4 regions of the Bradyrhizobium erythrophlei genome follow, and region 2 is predicted to be linked to each of the others. Evidence: predicted binding sites of a transcription regulator. Region 2 holds the regulator's gene; each other region holds the start of a gene.

Region 1 (5,336 bases), 1.1 Mb from region 2:
GACCTGGGCGGAGTTCGGTTCGTTGCATCCGTTTTCGCCAAGTGAGCAGGCGGAAGGCTATCACGCGCTGTTCGCACGTCTTGAAAAATGGCTGTGCGACATCACCGGCTATGACGCGATCTCGTTGCAGCCGAATTCGGGCGCGCAAGGCGAATATGCCGGGCTGCTCGCGATCCGCGGCTATCATGCCTCACAGGGTGAGGCGCATCGCAACATCTGCCTGATCCCTTCGTCCGCCCACGGCACCAATCCGGCGTCGGCGCATATGGCGGGCATGGAGGTGGTCGTGGTGGCGTGCGACGCGCGCGGCGACGTCGACGTTGCGGATTTGCGCGCCAAGGCCGGGCAGCATGCCAAGAATCTCGCGGCCGTGATGATCACCTATCCCTCGACGCACGGCGTGTTCGAGGAACATGTGCGCGAGATCTGCGACATCGTGCACGCTCATGGCGGACAGGTTTATCTCGACGGCGCCAATCTGAATGCGCAGGTCGGCCTCGCCCGGCCTGGCGAATACGGCGCCGATGTCAGCCATCTCAACCTGCACAAGACCTTCTGCATCCCGCATGGCGGCGGCGGTCCCGGCATGGGGCCGATCGGCGTGAAGGCACATCTCAAACCTTTCCTGCCGGGTCATTCCAACAACGGCAAGAGCGCCGTCGGCCCGGTATCGGCCGCGCCTTACGGCTCAGCCTCGATCCTCACCATCTCCTACATCTACATCCTGATGATGGGCGGCGAAGGCCTGACGCGCGCCACGGAGATCGCGATCCTCAACGCCAACTATATCGCCGCACGGCTGGAGAGCCATTTCCCGGTGCTGTACCGCAACGCCAAGGGCCGCGTCGCGCATGAATGCATCATCGATCCGAGGCCCTTGAAGAATTCGGCCGGCGTCACCGTCGACGATATCGCCAAGCGCCTGATCGACTATGGCTTCCACGCGCCGACCATGAGCTTCCCGGTGCCGGGCACGCTGATGATCGAGCCGACGGAATCCGAATCCAAAGCGGAGCTCGATCGCTTCTGCGACGCGATGATCGCGATCCGCAAGGAAGTCGCCGAGATCGAGAGCGGCCGCTTCACAGTCGAGGCCTCGCCGCTGCGTCACGCGCCGCATACCGTGCACGACATCGCCGACGATGCGTGGGCTCGCGCCTATAGCCGTAGCGAAGGCTGCTTCCCGGCCGGCACCTCGCGGACCGACAAGTATTGGTGCCCGGTGGGACGGATCGACAACGTCTATGGCGACCGCAACCTGGTCTGTTCCTGCCCGCCGATCAGCGACTACGCCGAAGCGGCGGAGTAAAGCAGGTATCCGTGTCCCGGACGCGGCGCAGCGGAACGTTGCGCCGCAGAGCCGGGACCCATCTTTCGTTGGCGACCCGTGGGCCCCGGATCAGCAGCGCACCGGACGATGCTTCGCATCGCCGAGAGAGCGCTGCGCTGCGTCCGGGGAACGATGCGTCTTAGGCATTCAACTCCGCGGATAAATCCCGCCAATCTGCGTTAAGCTTCTCGATCAAGGCAACCTTCCACGCACGACGCCAGCGCTTCAACGAATGCTCGCGAGCGCGGGCTTGAAGAATCGAATCGAAGGTTTTAGACGAGGAGATTGACGCCGTATTCGCGTGTAAAGCCAGGAACCAGCTTGGCCTTATGCTCTGACACTCGACGCCCAAGATCGTTTGTCACGCCGACATACAGCGTCCCATTCCGCTTGCTCGCAAGAATGTAAACAAACGAAGACGCGGGCACTGGTCCCTCACGCCTCGGATATACCGGTTACTTGATCAGTGTGGGTCCCGGATCAGCGGTGCACCGTGAAGGACGCTGCACCGCATCCGGGACACGAGCGAGAGTGGTTACTCTTCCGCCGGCTCCTCGCCGTCGGCGTCGCGCTCGGGCGTGCCGGCCAGGATCTGCTCGGCGATCAGCCCTGAGTTCTGGCGGATCGCGACTTCGATCTTGCTGGTGATGTCGGGATTGGCCTTGAGGAACGCTTTCGAATTTTCGCGACCCTGCCCCAGGCGCTGGCTGTCATACGAGAACCAGGCGCCGGATTTCTCGACGATGCCGGCCTTGACACCGAGGTCGAGGATTTCGCCCATCTTGGAAACGCCCTCGCCGTACATGATGTCGAATTCGACCTGCTTGAAGGGCGGCGCCAGCTTGTTCTTCACCACCTTGACGCGGGTGGTGTTGCCCACGACTTCGTCGCGCTCCTTGATCGCGCCGATGCGGCGGATGTCGAGGCGGACGGAGGCGTAGAATTTCAGCGCATTGCCGCCGGTCGTGGTTTCCGGCGAGCCGTACATCACGCCGATCTTCATGCGGATCTGGTTGATGAAGATCACCATGGTGTTGGACTTGTTGATCGAGGCGGTGAGCTTGCGCAGCGCCTGGCTCATCAAGCGGGCCTGAAGACCCGGCAGCGCGTCGCCCATCTCGCCTTCGAGTTCGGCCTTCGGCACCAGCGCCGCGACCGAATCGACCACCAGCACATCGACCGCGCCGGAGCGCACCAGCGTGTCGCAGATTTCGAGCGCCTGTTCGCCAGTGTCGGGCTGCGAGATCAGGAGTTCGTCGATATTGACCCCGAGCTTGCGCGCATAGACCGGGTCGAGCGCGTGTTCGGCATCGATGAAGGCGCAGATCCCGCCCTTTTTCTGTCCCTCGGCCACCGTGTGCAGCGCCAGCGTGGTTTTGCCGGAGGATTCCGGCCCGTAGATTTCAACCACCCGCCCCCTCGGCAGGCCGCCGACGCCGAGCGCAATGTCCAAGCCCAGCGAGCCTGACGAGATCGTCTCGATATCCATCGAGCGGTCGTTCTTGCCCAGCTTCATCACCGAGCCCTTGCCGAACTGACGCTCGATCTGGGACAGCGCAGCGGACAGGGCCTTACTCTTATCCATGGAGGATCCTTCGACGATACGCAGGGCAGAGACGGACATTGAGGGTGCTCCTTATGGCGAGGATTCGCGAGCGGGACAAACGGTGCGGTCTGAATCAGTGTGGAAGCAAATGTACACCATTTGTTCCATGTTCGCAATATGTTCTTTTTGTGGGGCGGGTACTGTCCGTATTTGACCCTCGGTGTCCTAGTTTAAAGTTAGCGGTGTCCTAATTTCAAAATGTGAAACTGCACCTGTCTGGACAACATCGGGCGACGACATTCAAATAGCTACTCATGGTAGAGCCGAAATATCAGCTTCCAATATGGTTACAGACCATTTGGTGGATAGTCTGCGTCCCCGCTTCTGTTCTGGGACTTGCGCCGAGCCTTGATAGATTGATTTGGAAACCGACAATCGCCGCCCTGGTGGCACTGTTAATACTTGCGTGCATCTACAACAAAACCAAAACGGGTATGTGGTTTCCAGGAGCTAGGAGGCGCACTCCGGAAGAAGGAAAGTAAGGGCGCCCACTGAGGCGGCCTCTTTCATTTCACATTCCAAGGACGCCCTTCGTCTTGCCCCCCAGAATGCAAACGGCCCCGCTTACCAGGGGTACGAGCAAGCAGGGCCGTTGACGGGTGTCAGACCCGGAAAATCTCTACCCCCATCCAATGAAGTACGACGGGAAACGACCCAATGTTTCAGTGCCCTAATCTGCCTTTGCGGGTGTCCTAATTAGGGCGATTATCCCCTACTTGACAGAAGTAGGCGCGGATTCTATTCATGGCTGCGACAGGGCGGCGCACGCTTTCTTTGGGCGGTTGCGTTTTTGCTAATAGTCTTTCCGTGGGCCGGTGTCGCAGCCAACAATGTGCATACTGCTATTGGCGTCCCAGCTCGCCATGTAACAAATGAACGACCCGTGGGATTTGTCGAAAATATCGACGTACCTTATTTTTGCGATCAGGTAGCCGTCGTTCTTTCGTTCGCGGACACCCCTAAGCATTTCCACCATATGCTTGGACATTTGGACGGCGATATTTCGCTCATCTCCGGGCCATATCGTGGAGACGCGTATCAGTCCTTTGCCACTGCCACTACACGGCTGAAAGACCTCCTCGGCGTCAGCATTGGAAAGGTTAGCGCCAAGGGTTACTCCGATGAATCCGGGGCACACGTCCGCAGTATACGCGGGTGTCTGACCAAAGTTTTTGATCAAAATCTGAAAATTATTTCTGGTTTCAACACCCTCAGCTGGAACCGGCCTGCTGAGATCGCAGTCAGGGCAAACGCCCTTGATCACAGTATTGTTGTCGCGCTTAAGCCCGACATAGGCGCGCAATTGCCGCTCAGCGGTGTTTTCGGCATCGTGCACCAAATCGCGAGTAGCAATATACAGTCCCACGGTTGCGCCGAACAAAAGCAGGGTGACGACTGTAAGGGGTTCGCCAAATCTCTGAATCCAGGTCCAAAAGTAACGAAAATATTCGGCTATCTTTTCGCGAGCATAGCGTTTGTATTTCTCATATTTGCCGTTCACTACAATTGGCGCGGTCCCTCCGGGCTGTTCTGGATTGGAATGTTTCTGTTCGGATTCCTCGCCGCCCATTTTTTAGCATCCGCTGATCGCCGTTCCGAAGATGTCTTCGTTAAAGCGATTATTGTATCGGAATTGGAACTCCGCAACGTAAAGTGGCATGTACTTGCGGCTTACCTTGTGGAAAGAGCCGACGATCCCGCGCTTGAAGATGCTCCAGAAGCCTTCAATCGTTTGGGTATGAACGGCCCCCACGACGTATTGCCCCTTAGCGTGGTCAACGGTCGCGTGTGGGTAGGTTTTGTCGAGACCTCTGTAGCCAACCCACTGATCCGTGCAGAGCAAGCTAACCTTGTTGGAAACGGCTTCATGAACGAAGCCTTCCAATGTTGCGGCTTGAACGTTCGCGATAACGCGGGCCACGACATTGCCTTTACGGCTGACCGCGCCGACGACAGGGGTTTTGCCAGAGCCGCCGCCGCCCGTGCCGTGGCCGCCGCCCCGCTTATCCTTGTGCTTGTTTTTGGCGAGACCGCCGACGAAGGTTTCGTCAACCTCAACGATGCCGCCGAGCTTGTCCGAATCCTCGACAAGCGCCGTGCGGATGCGATGGCACATATACCAAGCGGTTTTGTAAGAGCCGAAACCCATCTCGCGCATGATCTGGAGGGCGCTAACGCCCTTCTTGCTCGTCAGCATTTTGTGGGTGACGTGAAACCAGTCGCGGAGCGGCTTGTTCGTGTTCTCAAAGATCGTCCCGGCGATATGGGAGAAGCGATAGCCGTCAACGGCGCATTGCTCGCATTGCCAGTGATGACCGGAAGCGAGCGGATAGACTTTGGGATTGCCGCAACGTGGGCAAATGACGCCTTCCGGCCAGCGCCGCGCGACCAGATAGGAAA
Region 2 (5,336 bases):
CGCTATGTACGCGAAAGCCGCCTGCGCGCCACCGGCGGCGACTTCCAGAAGGGCCTCGACTGGCGCACCGTCAAGCTCATCAAGGACAAGTACAAGATTCCGCTGATCATCAAGGGCATCGCCACCGCCGAGGACGCGGCGATCGCGGTCGATCATGGCGTCGAATGGATTTACGTCTCCAACCATGGCGGCCGCCAGCTCGATCACGGCCGCGGCTCCATGCATGTGTTGCCGGAGATCGCGAGCGCCGTCAAAGGCCGCGCGAAAATCATGGTCGACGGTTCGTTCTGCCGCGGCACCGACATCGTCAAGGCAATGATCCTGGGCGCGGACCTCGTCGGCATCGGCCGGTTGCAATGCTGGGCGCTGGCGGCTGCCGGTGAAAGCGGCATCGTGCGGATGCTCGAGCTGTTGGAAGACGAGGTGCTCCGCACGCTTGGCCTGTTGGGCGTCACCAAATATGCCGAGCTCGATAAATCCTATCTGCACCCAGCGATGCCGACCAACCTGCCGGGCGTCTTCTCCGCCTTCCCGCTTCTCGACATCGAGCCTTATCGGTATTGACGAGTTAGCGGCGCCGATCTGATGGCAGGCAACCAGCCGTGAACCAGCCACCACTTTCGCCCGGCGACGCCGACGCCTTGCTGTTCGATCTCGGGCGGGTGGTGCTCGATATCGATTTCGACCGCACCCTTCACCATTGGGCCCGCCAGGCTGGATGCGAACCTGTCCTGCTTGGACAGCGCTTCCTGCGCGGGGAATTGTACCACCAGCACGAGAAGGGCGAGATCAGCGACGAGGCCTTCTTTGCCGGCTTAAGATCCTCTCTCGGTGTGGAACTCTCCGACGCGCAATTTGTCGACGGCTGGAACGCGATCTTTGTCGGCGAAATACCCGGGATCAAAACCCTGCTCGCCCGCGCCGCGAAACACCTGCCGCTCTATGCGTTCTCGAATACGAACGCGGTGCATGGCGCCTATTTTTCCGTTCAATATGCGGAAGTGCTCGGCCATTTCCATCAGATTTTTCTATCATCCACCATCGGGCTTCGAAAGCCGGACGCGGAAGCCTATGATCACGTCGTGCAGGCCATCGGCGTGCCGGCGGAACGCATTGTGTTCTTCGACGATCTCGACGAAAACATCAGGGGTGCCTGCGAGCGCGGCCTCAAGGCGGTTCGGGTCACCTCGTCCGGCGACGTCGCTCGCGCGCTTCAAGCGCTCGGAATCTAGGAAGGCGGTTTGAACGTGTTCATTCGCGGAGTCCTGTCGTGGCACTGATGCCGGTCGCCGATGCCCTGGCCGCGGTTCTTTCGGGCGCCGAAGCACTGCCCGAGGAAATGACTGCGCTGGATTTGGCTTTCAAGCGCATTCTGGCGCGCGATCTGGCCGCACTGCGTACCCAGCCGCCGCAGGCGATGTCGGCCATGGACGGCTATGCGGTCCGCGCGACAGATGCCAGGCAAGCCGGCACACCCCTCAAGGTCATCGGCGAGATCGCCGCCGGACGGCCTTTCGATCGCGTCGTAGGCGCGGGCGAGGCGGTACGCATCTTTACCGGCGGCGTGATCCCCGAAGGCGCCGATGCCGTCATCATTCAGGAAGATACCGTGGTCGAGGGCGACGGGATCAAAATCACCGAAGCCGCGATCGCCGGCCGCCACATTCGCCGCGCCGGCGTCGACTTTCGTGAAGGCGACGTGTTGCTCAAGGCGGGCCAGGAGCTTTCCGACCGCGACCTCTCGCTCGCAGCCTCCATGAACTACCCTCTGCTGCCCGTTCATCGCCGGCCAAAGGTGGCGCTGCTGGCGACCGGCGACGAGTTGGTGATGCCGGGTCAAACCCCCGGGCCCGGCCAGATCGTCTATTCCAACGGTTATGCGCTGCGGGCGCTCGCCCGGGCCGAAGGCGCCGACGTGCTCGACCTCGGCATTGCCGCGGATACGCTCGAGGCCACCCGGAGCGGAATTCGCCGCGCGCGCGATAGCGGCGCCGACGTCCTGATCACGACCGGAGGGGCTTCGGTCGGCGACCACGACCTGGTCAAGAAGTCGCTCGACGCCGAAAACGTGGCGATGGCCTTCTGGCGGATCGCCATGCGGCCCGGCAAGCCGCTAATGCACGGTCGCCTCGGGGACATGCGCGTGATCGGCCTGCCCGGCAACCCCGTATCGTCTTACGTATGCGCGTTCCTGTTTCTCGTGCCGTTGATTCGCAAACTCTGCGGCCAAACAGTGATCCATCACACCACCGAATCTGCGCTGTTGGGGCATGGCGTGTCGGCCAACGATCAGCGCGAGGACTATTTGCGCGCCCGTCTTACGACACGCGAGGACGGCGCGTTGATCGCAACCCCGGTCAATCAGCAGGACAGTTCGCTGCTTGGGAATCTCGCTGCGGCACAGGCACTTCTGATACGTCCGCCGTTTGCGCCGGCGGCTGACGCAGGCAGAGTTTGCGAGATCCTCAGGCTCCCCGCCTGAGCGGGTTCGAGCGCTCGGCGCGCTCGCCCTCATTGACGAAAAATTAAGTGGTTGCGGAACACATATGGAACAGATAGTGTTCGTTCATGATTTGTTTCTGAAGTTTGGCGATGATCTTCGGGCTCCCTCAAGCCTTGAACGCCAGACGTCTCGGAAACTGAACGACAGCAACCTGGGGACTGGTCGAGATGCTGACACGCAAACAATACGAACTTCTGCGGTTCATTAGTGAACGGCTGAAGGAGTCGGGCGTGCCGCCCTCTTTTGACGAAATGAAGGACGCCCTCGACCTGCGCTCCAAATCCGGCATTCACCGTCTGATCACCGCGCTCGAAGAGCGGGGCTTCATTCGCCGCCTCCCCAATCGCGCCCGCGCGATCGAAGTCATCAAGTTACCGGAACTGGCCAGCGCCGGCGGCGGTAGCCGGCGGGGTTTCACCCCGAGCGTCATCGAAGGCACGCTTGGCAAGGTTCGCGGCCCCAGCGCCGGTGCGGAGGACGATGGCAACCGTCCGGTCGCCGTGCCCGTCATGGGCCGCATCGCGGCCGGCACCCCGATCGAGGCGTTGCAGACCCGCAGCCACACCATCAGCGTGCCGCCGGATATGCTCGGCGCGGGCGAACATTATGCCCTCGAAGTGCGCGGCGACTCGATGGTGGAAGCGGGAATCCTGGATGGCGACATGGCGCTGATCCAGCGCAACGAAACCGCCGACACCGGCGACATTGTCGTCGCCCTGATCGACGACGAGGAAGCCACGTTGAAGCGCTTCCGCCGTCGCGGTGCATCGATTGCACTCGAGCCGGCGAATGCGGCCTACGAAGTCCGCATCCTGCCGCCGAACCGGGTCAAGATTCAGGGCAAGCTCATCGGCCTTTACCGGAAATACTGAGCTCCGGACCCACCTTCCGCAAACACACCGGTGTCTGGCGATTTCCGCGGAACCAAAAGGTTCCTCAAAGCGTATTGTATTGGCAAAACAAATTTGTGATGCGACGCCGACCGGCAAGCCGCAGAATTGCCGCCAAGCGGCAACACAATCGCACCCTAATGTTCATCAAGATGGAGGCTGGCGCCTCTTTTCGATGGAAGAGACGCGGCCGGCTATCTCAAGCGAGGAGCCATCCGATGTGTGACTATAGTCTGCACGCCGTCGCCACGCGCCCTGCCAAAGCGGGCGAGACGCTGATCACCACGACCTTCCGCGGCACGTCCACCAAGGGCTTTGCGTCGGAAGCCGAACCCGAAGTCGCGGTCTGCCTGTTGCCGGGCACGGAACTCGCCTTTGCCGACAACGTCAGATACGACAGCCGCTGGTTCTGGACACGGCGCTCGGCCTTCCGGGTCGGCAAGCTCGGCGAGATCGATCGCCATCTTACCGATCGTCATCACGACACGATCGAATTTCCTGACGGCAGCCATGTGCTGGTGACGCTGCTCCGCGAGGGGCAACGCGCGACCGTGTTGCAGCTGCCTGCCATCAAGCAGGCCGTCCCTCGCCCCGTTCTCGCCGGCACTCCGCAGCCGCGGCCGGTGATCACGGGCTGAAAGCCAACGGGCAGTAGCCAGTTTGTTTAGTGCGTCATGAGTTCCTCGAACGATAAGCGCGTCAGGGAATTGAATCAGCTCAAGCTGGCCCTGACGACCTTCGCCTTGCACCTCGATGCGTTTGAGGAACGAACGCATGGATTGCTGCGTTCAATCGGCCGACCGGGAGACGATGGTCAGCCGGGCCGCGGATCTCGCAAAGGAGGCGCTTTTGCCGGTCAATAAGGTCACATGGCAGCAGGTCGGGCACGTCACCGAGCCTGGCCGATACATGTTCCGCTTCGGATGGCTGACGGTGGCGCCTGACGATCTCGCGATCTGGGAGCAGTTTCCGAACGCGCGCTTCACCCTTGTTCAGACGTCTTCGCCGCCCTTGGCGGCGGAGTCGGGTGAACCAATCGAGACCGACGAATTCCACCTTGGTGCGTTCGAACTGCACGGCAACGACGATTTCCACGACCAGCACGCAGCCGCCTGATCGGCCGCCGGCGCCGACGGAGCATCAGTCCTCGCTCTGAAGCTCCGCCTCCGGCGGTGTAGCGTCGGCCGGGCGCGCCGGGGCGCCTCCAACGGCAAGCTCCCTGTCGGTCTCGGCATCACCGGTGGCTGGCGCCCAAGGTCTGTCTGCACCCCTCGGCTTGACCGCATCGATGACAAGTCCGCGCCTGGTCCAGCGCAGCGCCATTGCGCCTTGCGCGCGCAATCGCTTCAGTTCAAGCACGGTCGCCTGGCATCTCGGCGGCGCGGGGCTCGCCGTCACGATCAAGGCGGTCCTGGCGCAGTCGTCCGCCAGCCCGTCGGGTTTTAAGGACAGCGCGACAAAGCGCCCGTCGGCCATCGGCACGACGCAGCCTTCGCCGTCACAGGACACGCCATCGCCAAGTGAAACATCGGTCGCATCCCGGCTGTCGGCGTCAGCCGCCAGCCATTCCTTGACCAGGAACGCATCTTTCGCCGTCTTCATCAGGTGCAGCCGCCCGTCACGGCCGCGGACGGCGACGTTATGACCGTCAGCCGAAATCAGCACGTCCGGTTTTGGCGTAGCCATCACGGCGATCACCGACAGCACAAGCAAGCCGGCCCCAAGCCAGCGCAATGGCGTCCGCAACAGTCCAAGCAGCACAATTCCCAGGCTGGAGGCGATCAGTGGCCCGGTGCCGAAAGCCGAGACCCGGCCGATGGCGCCGGGAAGCGCTGCGACCCACTCGGTCACCACGATCATCCAGCCGATGCCGACCCCCATCAGCCACCAGAAGAAGCCGTCAAAGCCGAACGGCATCGCCACAAGCCCGAGCATACCCGCGG
Region 3 (5,336 bases), 2.3 Mb from region 2:
GGACGGTGGGTCTGGGCGCCGAAGTCGGTCTGGCGCGGAACTGGAGCGCCAAGGTCGAGTACCTCTACGTCGATCTCAACGACAGCAATTTCACGATTACCGGGAACCAGAACGGCTATCACTTCGGCCTGCTGCGTGCCGGCGTGAACTATCACTTCTAAGATAAGAAAATACCGGACAACACTCCCGGCCGCTCGCGGCCGGGATTTTTTTCTAATTCCCTAGGAAGAAATCACGAGATTGACCGCCTTGGGCCCTTTGCCCTTTTTGTCCGGCTCGACGTCGAATGTGATGCGTTGTCCTTCGGTCAGATCCTTCAGTCCGGCCCGCTCGACCGCCGTGATGTGAACAAACACATCGCGGCCGCCGTCGTCGGGCTTGATGAAGCCGTAGCCGCGTTCTCCGTTGAAGAACTTGACCGTCCCAGTCATGGCCATCGGGAAACCTCCCCCCGCATTGCTCCGCCGTTACGCCCCTCTCGCGTATCGGCCGACCGGGCCTTCGTTGCGGACATTTTCCGCCGGAAGTTTTGGCCATCCAGGCGGGCCGGCGTGATGGCAGGCTCGCCCATAATCAGAAGAGGCCCTCACTCCGCCGCTACCATTCGCGGAAGCGGAACGTAAAGCCGATCCCAATAGGGCAAGCATAATACGGTTCCCGCCCCATTGCCTATCGGACTTTTCACACGTGAAGGCTCAAGTCTTCGGCGTTTCCAGCCGGAAGCGGCCGCCGCCGCCCTGACCGAGCGGCTTTTCCAGTTCGGGCAGGATCGCCTTCAGTTCGGCGGCCAGCGTCCACGGCGGATTGACGACCAGAAGGCCGGCCGAGGTGAGACCCGCACCCGTGGTTTCCGGGGCGATACTGAATTCAAGGCGCAGGCATTTGCTGGGCGGTCGTGAAGCGGCAGCGGCGTCAGCGACCTGCCGCGCCAGTTCGTCGGTGGCGCGGCGGCTCTTGGCCGGATACCACAACAGGTAACTGCCGGTTGGCCATTTCGCGAAGGCCTCGCTGAAGCCCGTGGCCAGCCGCTCGAACTCGTCCTTCTGCTCATAGGGCGGATCGATCAGGACGAGGCCGCGCCGCTCGTTCGGCGGCACGAAGGCGGGGAGCGCCGTCCAGCCGTCGAGATCGACGACGCGCGCCTGGGTGTCGCGGCGCAGCGCATCGATCAGGGCCTTGCGCGGGCCGCCCTCGACCTCGCAGGCGGTCATGCGGTCCTGCGGACGCAGAAGCGCGCGGGCGATCAGGGGTGATCCCGGATAACGCTCGAGGCTGGCGGGATGCGAATTGAACGAGCGGACGATATCGAGATAGGGCTTGACCAGCGGCAGCGCGGTTTCCGAAAACCGCGCCTGCATGATGCGTGCGATTCCGGTGAGCCACTCGCCGCCACGCGCGGCCTCTTCGCCGGTGAGATCGTAGATGCCGGCGCCGGCATGGGTATCGATCACGCGAAAGGCGGCGTCCTTCTCCTGCAGATGAAGCAGGATGCGCACCAGCACGATGTGCTTGATGACGTCGGCGAAGTTGCCGGCGTGAAAGGCGTGGCGGTAGTTCATGGACGACGGGTTACCACGTCATCAGGGGCGAAGCGACTTGTCCGCCGTAGCTTAGCGAAGGCGGAAGCTGCCGAGCCCGCCCGCGTCCTTACCCGCCGCGCACCGGCGGCATCGTCAGCTGGTCGCGCCGGCAGGCCTGACGATCGACCTCGTCGCAACCGCGGAACTGCAAATCCTTGCTCATGCAGATGCGCACCTCGCTGAGCCGCGAGCGGTTGCAGGTGACCGCGATCGCGTTGGCGGGAAGGCCCGGATTGATTTTGATGAAGGCATCTTCGACCTCGGCCGGCGAGACCGTCTTCGGGTTGGCGAGATCGATGAACTCGGGCGGGATCTTCACGGCCGCGCGTGCTTTGCGGATGGTTTCGAAATAGCCACGGGGGCCGAGGCCGGAGCAGGTGCCGTGCTTTTTCCATTCGTTGAAAATCAGGCCCGGCGCCGGCATCAGATCCAGCATCGAGGTCATGATGTTGCGGTCCAGCCAGGAATCGCGGTCGCAATATTCGGGATAGCCGCGCTCATATTGCGGCCACAGCCCATGGACTACGAACGAGAAAGGCCGCCCCCCGCACTGAAGCTGTTGCGAGCGTCCGCCGCCATTGCCGCGCTCAGCCGCGCCCTCGCAGAAGGACGGCGACCAGGACAACGACAGAACATAGAAATCAAATTCGCCGGGCGCATTTTGCCGGCGGTCCTGCGCCGAGGCGCTTGTCGTGGCGCCAAAGCCGATCACGGCGGCCAGCAAGAGACAGGCAAAGCTGGTCAACATCCGCCCAAACAAGGAACGCCGAAACATATCGCTGCCCTCACGCCACCATCGGTTGCCGGAACCTAGCATGGGTTGAGAACATTTCAAGAACAAAATTAAAAGGCCGCCCGATGTGGAGGGCGGCCTGAGTCGGAGATCTTGAAAAAAGCCGTGAAGCCGGCTTGCGGATCAGGGCTTGGCGCCCGCGCAGGACGGGTTATAGGCCCAGTTGCGATCAAGACCCGTCACGCACCATTCGATGCCTTGGCCATAGCCGGCGAAGCCGCCGTCCTCGATGATCGAGTAATGCACGCCGTGAACCCGGCCATCGCTGAGCATCACATCGCCGCTGCAATACCGGCGCGGAATGTTGTCCGACTGCCAGGGCCGGAAGGCGACTTCGTGAATCCGGCCGTAACCGGTGATGGTCAGGGCGGAATTCCAGAAGGTGCTTTCTTTTTCCTGGAATTGCGAGGTGACGGTCCCGAGCGCGGCCTCGCAGGTCTTCAACCGGCCGTCATATTGCGGGCCGTTGAGCCAGAAGTTCAGCTCCAGCGGATTGGCCGCCTGGGCGGCCTGGCCGAATGCCAACAGGCCAAGTGCAGCCCCAAGCGTCGCGCCAAGGCCAGTTTTTCTCGCAATTGAAATGATGTCACGCATAGCGGGTCCGCCGATGATCAAGTTGCGAACCGTGCCGCGAAGCCTCTCCGAGGTCAAGTGCAGCGCGGCAACACCTGCCAATAACTCCATTTCCTGTGGTCAGCCGCGCTTTTCACGGCCTGGGATGCGCTCTAAGGTGTCGTCCAAAATAAACGGAGTTAGCGATGCGAATCATCAAGGCCGCCGTTCTGATCGCCTCTGGCGTCATGCTGTCCTGGGCGCCGGCGCGGGCCGACATCGTGCCGCCGGTCAAGGGCAACGATACCGGCGGCATTATTGCCTATGAGCTGGCGCAGCGCGCCGACGCCCGTCAGCTCGCGGTCGCCCACTGTGCGACGTACGGCAAGGTGGTGAAGTTTCTCGCCGTCGATCCGCATTATGGCGGATATGTCTCGTTCGCCTGCCGCTGGGTGCCGTATGGCGCCAACCAGGCGCCGCTGCGCACGCTCTACTAGAGTTCCGATTCCGAAGTTCGCAAGCCGGAACGTGACCGATGACACGTGAATTGGCTGCTTTGGGGTTAAGTCTGTGTCTGCTGGCCACGCCGGCCGATCATGCCCGCGCCGACGATCTGCCGGTCCGCAAGGCCGGCCTGTGGGAAGTCAAGATGGTCAGGACCGGCTCGCCCTTGCCGGAAATGACCATGCAGCACTGTACCGACGAGACCATCGACAAAGAGATGAACAACATGGTCTCGCCGATGGCCAAGCAAATCTGCTCGAAACAGGACATTCAGAAGACAGCAACCGGCTTCGCAACTGATTCCGTCTGTAGCGTCGCCGGCGTCTCGATCGCGTCGCATTCGGACATCGTCGGCGACTTCAATTCCGCCTATACGGTCACGACTACCTCGCACAGCGACCTCGGGAACAAAGGCGCGCCGCGCGATACCGTGACCAAGATCGAGGCGAAATGGTTAGGGGCCTGCAAACCGGACCAGAAGCCCGGCGACATCGTGATGCCCGGCGGCGGCTTCAAGCTCAACGTCAAGGATGCGGCGAAGCTGCAAAACCTGCTGCCCGGCGCCAAACCCTAGTGGTCCGATTCTAACATTCGCATCCCTCGCAGCGGACATTCGCCTTGCGAACCTCGCGGCCAAGTGTGTAGCGAATGTCAAATCCACTCCACTCGTAGCAGCGCCTCTACACCGGAACCCGCACCGCCGCGCGCAAGCCCCCCATCGGGCTGTCGCCAAGCGTAATGTCACCCCCGTGCGAGCGGGCGATGTCGCGCGCGATCGCAAGGCCAAGCCCGGTGCCGCCTTCGTCCTGGTTGCGGGCGTCGTCGAGCCGGAGGAACGGCTTGAACACTTCCTCGCGCATGGCGAGCGGAATACCCGGACCGTCGTCGTCGACCGTCACCGTCAGATAGCGATGGTCGCGCTGGCCGGTGATCGAAATCGAGTCGGCGTGGCGCGCGGCGTTGGAGACGAGATTGGCGAGACAACGCTTGAAGGCGGCAGGCTTGACGGTGACGACGGGAAGCCCCTGGAACGCCACCGTTGCGGTATGGCCATTGCGCTCGGCGTCGCTGCGCAGTTCCTCCAGCGCGAGCGTCATGTCGGTGGGCTGGGCCACTTCGCCGCTGTCGCCGCGCGCAAAGGCGAGATAGTCCTCGAGCATGCCCGACATCTCGTCGACGTCCTTGCGCATCGCGTCGACCTCGGGGCTGTCACCGATCAAAGCGAGCTCGAGCTTGAAGCGGGTCAGGATGGTACGCAGATCGTGCGACACGCCGGCGAGCATCGCCGTGCGCTGTTCGATCGAACGCTCGATGCGCGATTTCATTTCCAGGAAGGCGTTCGCGGCGCGGCGCACCTCGCGCGCGCCGCGCGGGCGGAAGTTCGGCGCTTCGCGCCCCTTGCCAAAACTCTCGGCGGCGTCCGCCAGCCGCAGGATCGGGCGGATCTGGTTGCGCAGGAACAGCACGGCGACGATCAGAAGGATCGAGGAGGTGCCGACCATCCAGAACAGGAAAATCTCCGAGTTGGAAGCGTAGGCGGCGCTGCGCTGGGCGAACACGCGCATCACGGTGTCATCGAGTTGAATGCGGATCTCGACCAGGTTAGAGCGGCCGACGGTGTCGATCCAGAACGGTTTGGCGATCTGCCGGCCGAGCTGCACGGAAAGCGTCTGGTCGAGCAGCGAGAAGAACGGCTTTGGTCCGGGGGGCGGCATGTCGCCGGTGGCGAGGAAATCCACCACCAGTCCGAGACGCTGCTGGGCGATGCGCCGGAGCTGGGCGTGGTCCTTGTCCTGAGGATAGGTCTTGTAGACGTCGATCAGTGCGGCAATGTCGGACACGACCGCCGCGGAAAGATGCCGCGTCACCGTGTTCCAATGCCGCTCCATGAACACGAAGGCGACCAC
Region 4 (5,336 bases), 3.3 Mb from region 2:
AAAAATCCTCTTCCATCCTAGCCTCCGCCCATATCGGATGGGCCAGCGCCAAGGGTCTAAAACTCGTCCATTGGAGGAACCGCGGGTGTATAGGGGCAGATGGCCGTGGCGTCAAGGTTGGCTTGTCGCCGCAAAGGTGCGGAAAACCCGGTTTTGGCGGGTATTTTGCCGCTTTTGCGATCACATAAAGGGCGTATTCGCCACCCATATCAGGGTTCCATGATAGCATGCCACCACGGCGGCGCCATCATGGGAGCGCGACGCCTTCAATTTTGCGGCGCTCCGATTTACCTAAAGCACGCGAAGCCGTTGTTCGCCGGGTTTTTTGCTTTAATGAAATACCTCCGCTTTTCATCAAGGACCGTGGCTCCCATGAATTCGCTCCGGCCGAACTGGATTTTCGCCGGGCTCTGCGCGTTCACCGTCGTTCTTGCTGCGCCCTCGGGCCCAGCGTTCGCACAAGGCAAACTCGAAGCGCAATATGAGGCCACGCTTGCGGGCATCCCCGTCGGCCGGGGCGCCTGGAATATCGACATCTCCGACGACCAGTATTCGGCATCCGCCGTCGGCGGCACGGCAGGGCTCCTGAAAACCTTCGCCAGCGGCACCGGCTCAAGCAACGCGCAAGGCCGCGTCGTCAACGGCGTGCTGGTTCCGACCAACTACACCGCCACGACCACCACGCCGAAAAAGTCCGAAACCATCCACATGGTGCTCAACAACGGCACCATCAAGGAATACGCGATCGAGCCCGAGCCGCCGGTCGATCCCGACCGCATTCTGGTGACGGAGGCGCACAAGAGGGGCGTGTTCGATCCGATGACGGGTTCGATGCTGCGCGTGCCCGGCACCGCTGATCCGGTCAGCCCCGAAGCCTGCCGCGGTAGCGCGGCCGAATTCGACGGCCGCATGCGTTACGACCTGAAGCTTGAATTCAAGCGCATGGAAACCGTGAAGTCCGAGAAGGGCTATCAGGGTCCGGTCGTGGTCTGCGCGATCTATTTCACGCCGGTCGCGGGCTACATCCCCGACCGCCCGGTGATCAAACATCTTTCCGCCGCGCGCAACATCGAGATCGCGTTCGCGCCGGTGCTGGGAACCCGCATTCTGGTTCCCTACCGCATGGTGATCCCGACGTATCTTGGCGTCGCGATGCTGGAAGCGACCTCGTTCATCACGACGGCAACGCCGCCGCGCGTGGCCAAGACGAACTGATTTTCCTTGTCGTCCCCGCGAACGCGGGGACCCATAACCACAGGCCTTTATTGTTGAGGCAGGCGTCAGCCATCAGCCATTCCGTTCAACCATAGAGATCACGCGGTATGGGTCCCGGCTCGCGCTTCGCTTGGCCGGGACGACGACGAGGCGAGAATCCCTGTTGACTCTTTGCCGCTTCTGATTCGACTCCAGACGGGCGCGCGCTTTAAGATTTCTGTCGTCAAACCGTCGCTTGCAGCGCTGCGGCAAACTTGATCTAGTGCCGTAAGACGCAGTCTCGCGCGATATGTTGAGTGAACGAAGCAGGACGATCCCGGGAGTCAGCGATTCGGGCGCGATTCGTTCCGTACCCGTTCCGAAGCTTAAATCCGGCCCTCACAAGCGTCACATTGTGAGACACTCCTTGGGTGGTTGGTTGGCGCCTCCGCCGATCACAAGCTCCGACCCTCACGCCATTTGCATGCGACGCCGAAAGCCGTAGAAACTCCTTAAAACATGGCTCTTTCGTCAACTTCCTTCTCGCACCTCAGCAACGGAAAGGCTCCCGGCGCAGGCGTCACTGCCGTGCTCGGGCCGACCAATACCGGCAAGACGAGTCTGGCGATCGAGCGCATGCTGGCGCATTCCTCGGGCCTGATCGGCCTGCCGCTGCGGCTGCTCGCGCGCGAGGTCTATAACAAGATCGCCGACCGCGCCGGCACCGAGGCCGTGGCGCTGATAACAGGCGAAGAGAAGATCAAGCCACAGAGGCCGCGGTTCTGGGTGTCGACGGTCGAAGCGATGCCGCGCGATCTCGACGTCTCGTTTCTTGCCGTCGACGAAATCCAGATCGCGGCCGATCTCGAACGCGGCCATGTCTTCACCGATCGCATTCTCAACCGGCGCGGCCGCGACGAGACCCTGCTATTGGGCGCGGCGACCATGCGCGGGATCGTCGAGCGGCTGTTGCCCGGTGCCAACATCGTCACCAGGCCGAGGCTTTCGCAGCTTGAATTCGCCGGCGACCGCAAGATCACCCGTCAGCCGCGGCGCACCGCGATCGTCGCCTTTTCCGCCGACGAGGTCTACGCCATCGCCGAGTTGATCCGCCGCCAGCACGGCGGTGCGGCGGTGGTGCTCGGTTCGCTCAGCCCACGCACGCGAAATGCACAGGTCGAACTGTTCCAGAACGGCGATGTCGATTATCTCGTGGCGACGGATGCGATCGGCATGGGCCTCAATCTCGACGTCGACCATGTCGCATTCGCCTCCGACCGCAAATATGACGGCTATCAGTTCCGCCGCCTGATCCCCGCCGAATTTGCCCAGATTGCGGGCAGGGCGGGCCGCGCCACGCGCAACGGGACGTTCGGCACCACCGGCCGCTGTGCGCCGTTCGAGCCCGAACTGGTCAATGCGTTGCAGAACCACACCTTCGAAAGCGTGCGGATGTTGCAATGGCGCAACTCGAAGCTGGATTTCTCATCGGTCAGCGCGCTTCAGGTGTCGCTCGCGCTCTCGCCCGCCCATGAAGTCCTGACCCGCGCCCCGATCGCAGAGGACCTGCGCGTGCTCGACCATGTCGCGCGCGATGCCGATATCCGCGAAATGGCGGAGGGCGCGAAGGCGGTCGAGCGCCTCTGGGAGGCCTGCCAGATCCCCGACTACCGCCGGATCGCGCCGGCCGCCCATGCCGAGCTTGTCACGAGCCTGTTTCGATTCCTGATGCAAAAAGGGCGTATCCCGGATGCATGGTTTGCCGCACAGGTCGACCAGGCGGACCGGGTGGACGGCGATATCGACACGTTATCGGGCCGGATTGCGCAAATCCGTACCTGGACCTTCGTCGCCAATCGTCCGGACTGGCTTGCCGACCCCGACCATTGGCAAGGAATCGCGCGCGAGGTCGAAAATAAATTATCCGATGCGCTGCATGAACGGCTCACAGAGCGTTTCGTTGATCGTCGTACCAGTGTATTGATGCGCCGCCTGCGGGAGAACGTGGTTTTGAATACGGAAATCGGCAAGACCGGCGAAGTGATCGTGGAAGGCCATGTGATTGGCCGTCTGGACGGTTTTACCTTTGCGCCAGATGCGGCCGAAGCCGGCTCCGAGGCCAAGGCCTTGCAGGCGACCGCGCAAAAGGCGCTGGCGGGTGAGATCGATGCGCGGGCCGAAAAGCTCGCCGCCTCGCCCGACGACCAGTTCGTGCTCACGTCCGAAGGAACCGTTCGCTGGACCGGCGATGCGGTCGCGCGGCTGACGGCCGCGGACGACGCGCTGCATCCGCGCATTCGCATCATCTCCGACGAACGGCTGACGGGCGCGCCGCGCGAGGCCGTCGAGAAGCGGCTCGATCTGTGGCTCAAGACCCATATCGAGAAGCTTCTCGGGCCGCTGTTCGAATTGAGCAAGGCCGAGGACGTGACGGGAATCGCGCGCGGCATCGCCTTCCAGCTGATCGAGGCGATGGGCGTGCTCGAGCGCTCGAAAATTTCTGCTGAAATGAAGGATCTCGATCAGCCGTCGCGGGCATCTTTACGCAAATACGGCGTGCGCTTTGGCGCCTACCACATCTACGTGCCGGCGCTGCTCAAGCCGGCGGCGCGCGCGCTGGCCTCGCTGCTCTGGGCGTTGAAGCAGGCCAATGTCGATCTGTCCGTGCTGTCGGGTGCGCAGCATCTGGCGGCCAGCGGCCGGACCTCGTTTCCGGTCGACAAGACGTTGCCGCGCGATGCCTATCGCGTGCTCGGCTATCGCCAATGCGGCGAGCGCGCGGTCCGCGTCGATATTCTGGAGCGGCTCGCCGATCTGATCCGCCCGGCGCTGGCCTGGCGCGAGACCTCGCTTGGCGAAAAGCCGCCCGGCGCATTCGACGGTCGCAGCTTCGTGGTGACACAGGCGATGACGTCGCTGACGGGATCGGCCGGCGAGGATTTCGCCTCGATCCTGCGTGCGCTCGGCTATCGTATGGATCGCCGTCCACAGCTCGCCCCGAAGCCGGCCGTGGTTGAAGCAGCGCCTTCGGACACCGCGCCCGTCGAGACATCTGCGGAAGCCCCGGCCACGCCGCCTTCGGGCGAGACGGCGTCCGAAGCAACGCTCTCCGACGCAACACTCGATGCGGTTGCGGAAACCGTGGCGGGCGAGACCGTATCAACGGTCGAGGCTGCGCCAGCCGCTGCCGTTGTCGAGGCGCCGGTTGTCGAGGAGGCCGCCGCTTCCTCGACGTTATTGCCCCAGGTCGATTTCGCGCAAAAGCGGGACATCCTCAACGTCGCAACGACGGACCAGGAAGCCAGGACGACGGCTCCCGAAGTTGTCGAGGCGGCTCCGTCCGTTGCGATCGAAGCGCCGGCCGCACAGAGTTCGGCTGAAGCGTCTTCTGAAGCGGCGAGCGCAAGCGAGGCGACGCCGGCTGACGCTACGGCAGTGCCTGCGCAGGCGGAACTGGTCGAGGTCTGGCGTCCGGGTGGCCGCTCCGACGAGCGCCGTCCGCCTCGCCACGATCGCAAGGGACATCATCGCCGTCCCGAACGGGCGGCCGCCGACGGCGCGTCGGCAGCGCCAGGCGAAAGTGCGTCAGGTGAAAAAAGCGAGGGCACGGGACGTGAGCGCCACCGGCATGGCCGGCGCGACCGTCACCGTGATTTTAACAAGCCGCGCACCGATCAGCCGGCCGATGGCGCCGTTGCCGCTCCTGCTGACGGCGCGCCTGCACGCGAGGAGCGGCGGGACGACAAGAATGCCCGGCCGCGCGAGCGCTTCGACGGCAAGGGACGCGAGGACCGCAACAGATCCAAGTTCCGCGACGATGCGGGGCGCGAAGGCGGACGGGACAAGGGCCGCGGCGGACGCGATCGCGACCGGGGTGGCCGGGAGAACGGGCCGTCGCACCGGCAATATGCCTCGAGCGCGGCGCCGCGCGAGCGGGATCGTCCGGTCGATCCCAATTCGCCATTCGCCAAGCTCGCCGCGCTCAAGGAACAGATGACGGCGAACCGCAAGGATTAGCGTTTCAAAGCGAAGCATGCCCTCGGACTTGATCCGGGGGTGGGCACCGGTTCGCGTGAAGAAAACGCGTCAAAAAAAGATCAAGCTTTCTCGCTTGGGTGTTTCGTGGAGCGCCAGCGTCTCGA

The links. The regulator LexA, encoded in region 2, represses DNA repair genes until DNA is damaged. The targets are predictions, from matches to a motif close to TGTTCNNNNTGTGTTCNG.
Region 1: a site for LexA is predicted at 3,044-3,061, ahead of recA (recombinase RecA). Genes of this name have one in related genera too.
Region 3: a site for LexA is predicted at 2,403-2,420, ahead of BUA38_RS06285 (ribonuclease T2 family protein). Genes of this name have one in related genera too.
Region 4: a site for LexA is predicted at 1,559-1,576, ahead of BUA38_RS15405 (helicase-related protein). Genes of this name have one in related genera too.

What each region holds. Positions count from the first base shown of each region.
Region 1 covers NZ_LT670849.1:5,526,793-5,532,128, reverse strand. Annotated here, with positions in the region: gene gcvP (aminomethyl-transferring glycine dehydrogenase) at 1-1,309, shown strand, start outside; partial or broken gene BUA38_RS26325 (GIY-YIG nuclease family protein) at 1,470-1,758, opposite strand; gene recA (recombinase RecA) at 1,866-2,954, opposite strand; gene BUA38_RS26315 (hypothetical protein) at 3,730-4,506, opposite strand; gene BUA38_RS26310 (IS1595 family transposase) at 4,510-5,336, opposite strand, start outside.
Region 2 covers NZ_LT670849.1:6,623,541-6,628,876, reverse strand. Annotated here, with positions in the region: gene BUA38_RS31855 (alpha-hydroxy acid oxidase) at 1-564, shown strand, start outside; gene BUA38_RS31850 (HAD-IA family hydrolase) at 603-1,232, shown strand; gene glp (gephyrin-like molybdotransferase Glp) at 1,271-2,482, shown strand; gene lexA (transcriptional repressor LexA) at 2,671-3,375, shown strand; gene BUA38_RS31835 (hypothetical protein) at 3,612-4,031, shown strand; gene BUA38_RS31830 (hypothetical protein) at 4,168-4,509, shown strand; partial or broken gene BUA38_RS31825 (ComEC/Rec2 family competence protein) at 4,534-5,336, opposite strand, start outside.
Region 3 covers NZ_LT670849.1:1,352,541-1,357,876, reverse strand. Annotated here, with positions in the region: gene BUA38_RS06300 (outer membrane protein) at 1-161, shown strand, start outside; gene BUA38_RS06295 (cold-shock protein) at 222-437, opposite strand; gene BUA38_RS06290 (23S rRNA (adenine(2030)-N(6))-methyltransferase RlmJ) at 696-1,559, opposite strand; gene BUA38_RS06285 (ribonuclease T2 family protein) at 1,648-2,355, opposite strand; gene BUA38_RS06280 (hypothetical protein) at 2,497-2,967, opposite strand; gene BUA38_RS06275 (hypothetical protein) at 3,132-3,422, shown strand; gene BUA38_RS06270 (DUF3617 domain-containing protein) at 3,461-4,003, shown strand; gene BUA38_RS06265 (ATP-binding protein) at 4,110-5,336, opposite strand, start outside.
Region 4 covers NZ_LT670849.1:3,295,638-3,300,973, forward strand. Annotated here, with positions in the region: gene BUA38_RS15400 (DUF3108 domain-containing protein) at 373-1,215, shown strand; gene BUA38_RS15405 (helicase-related protein) at 1,714-5,211, shown strand; gene BUA38_RS15410 (RNA-binding S4 domain-containing protein) at 5,317-5,336, shown strand, end outside.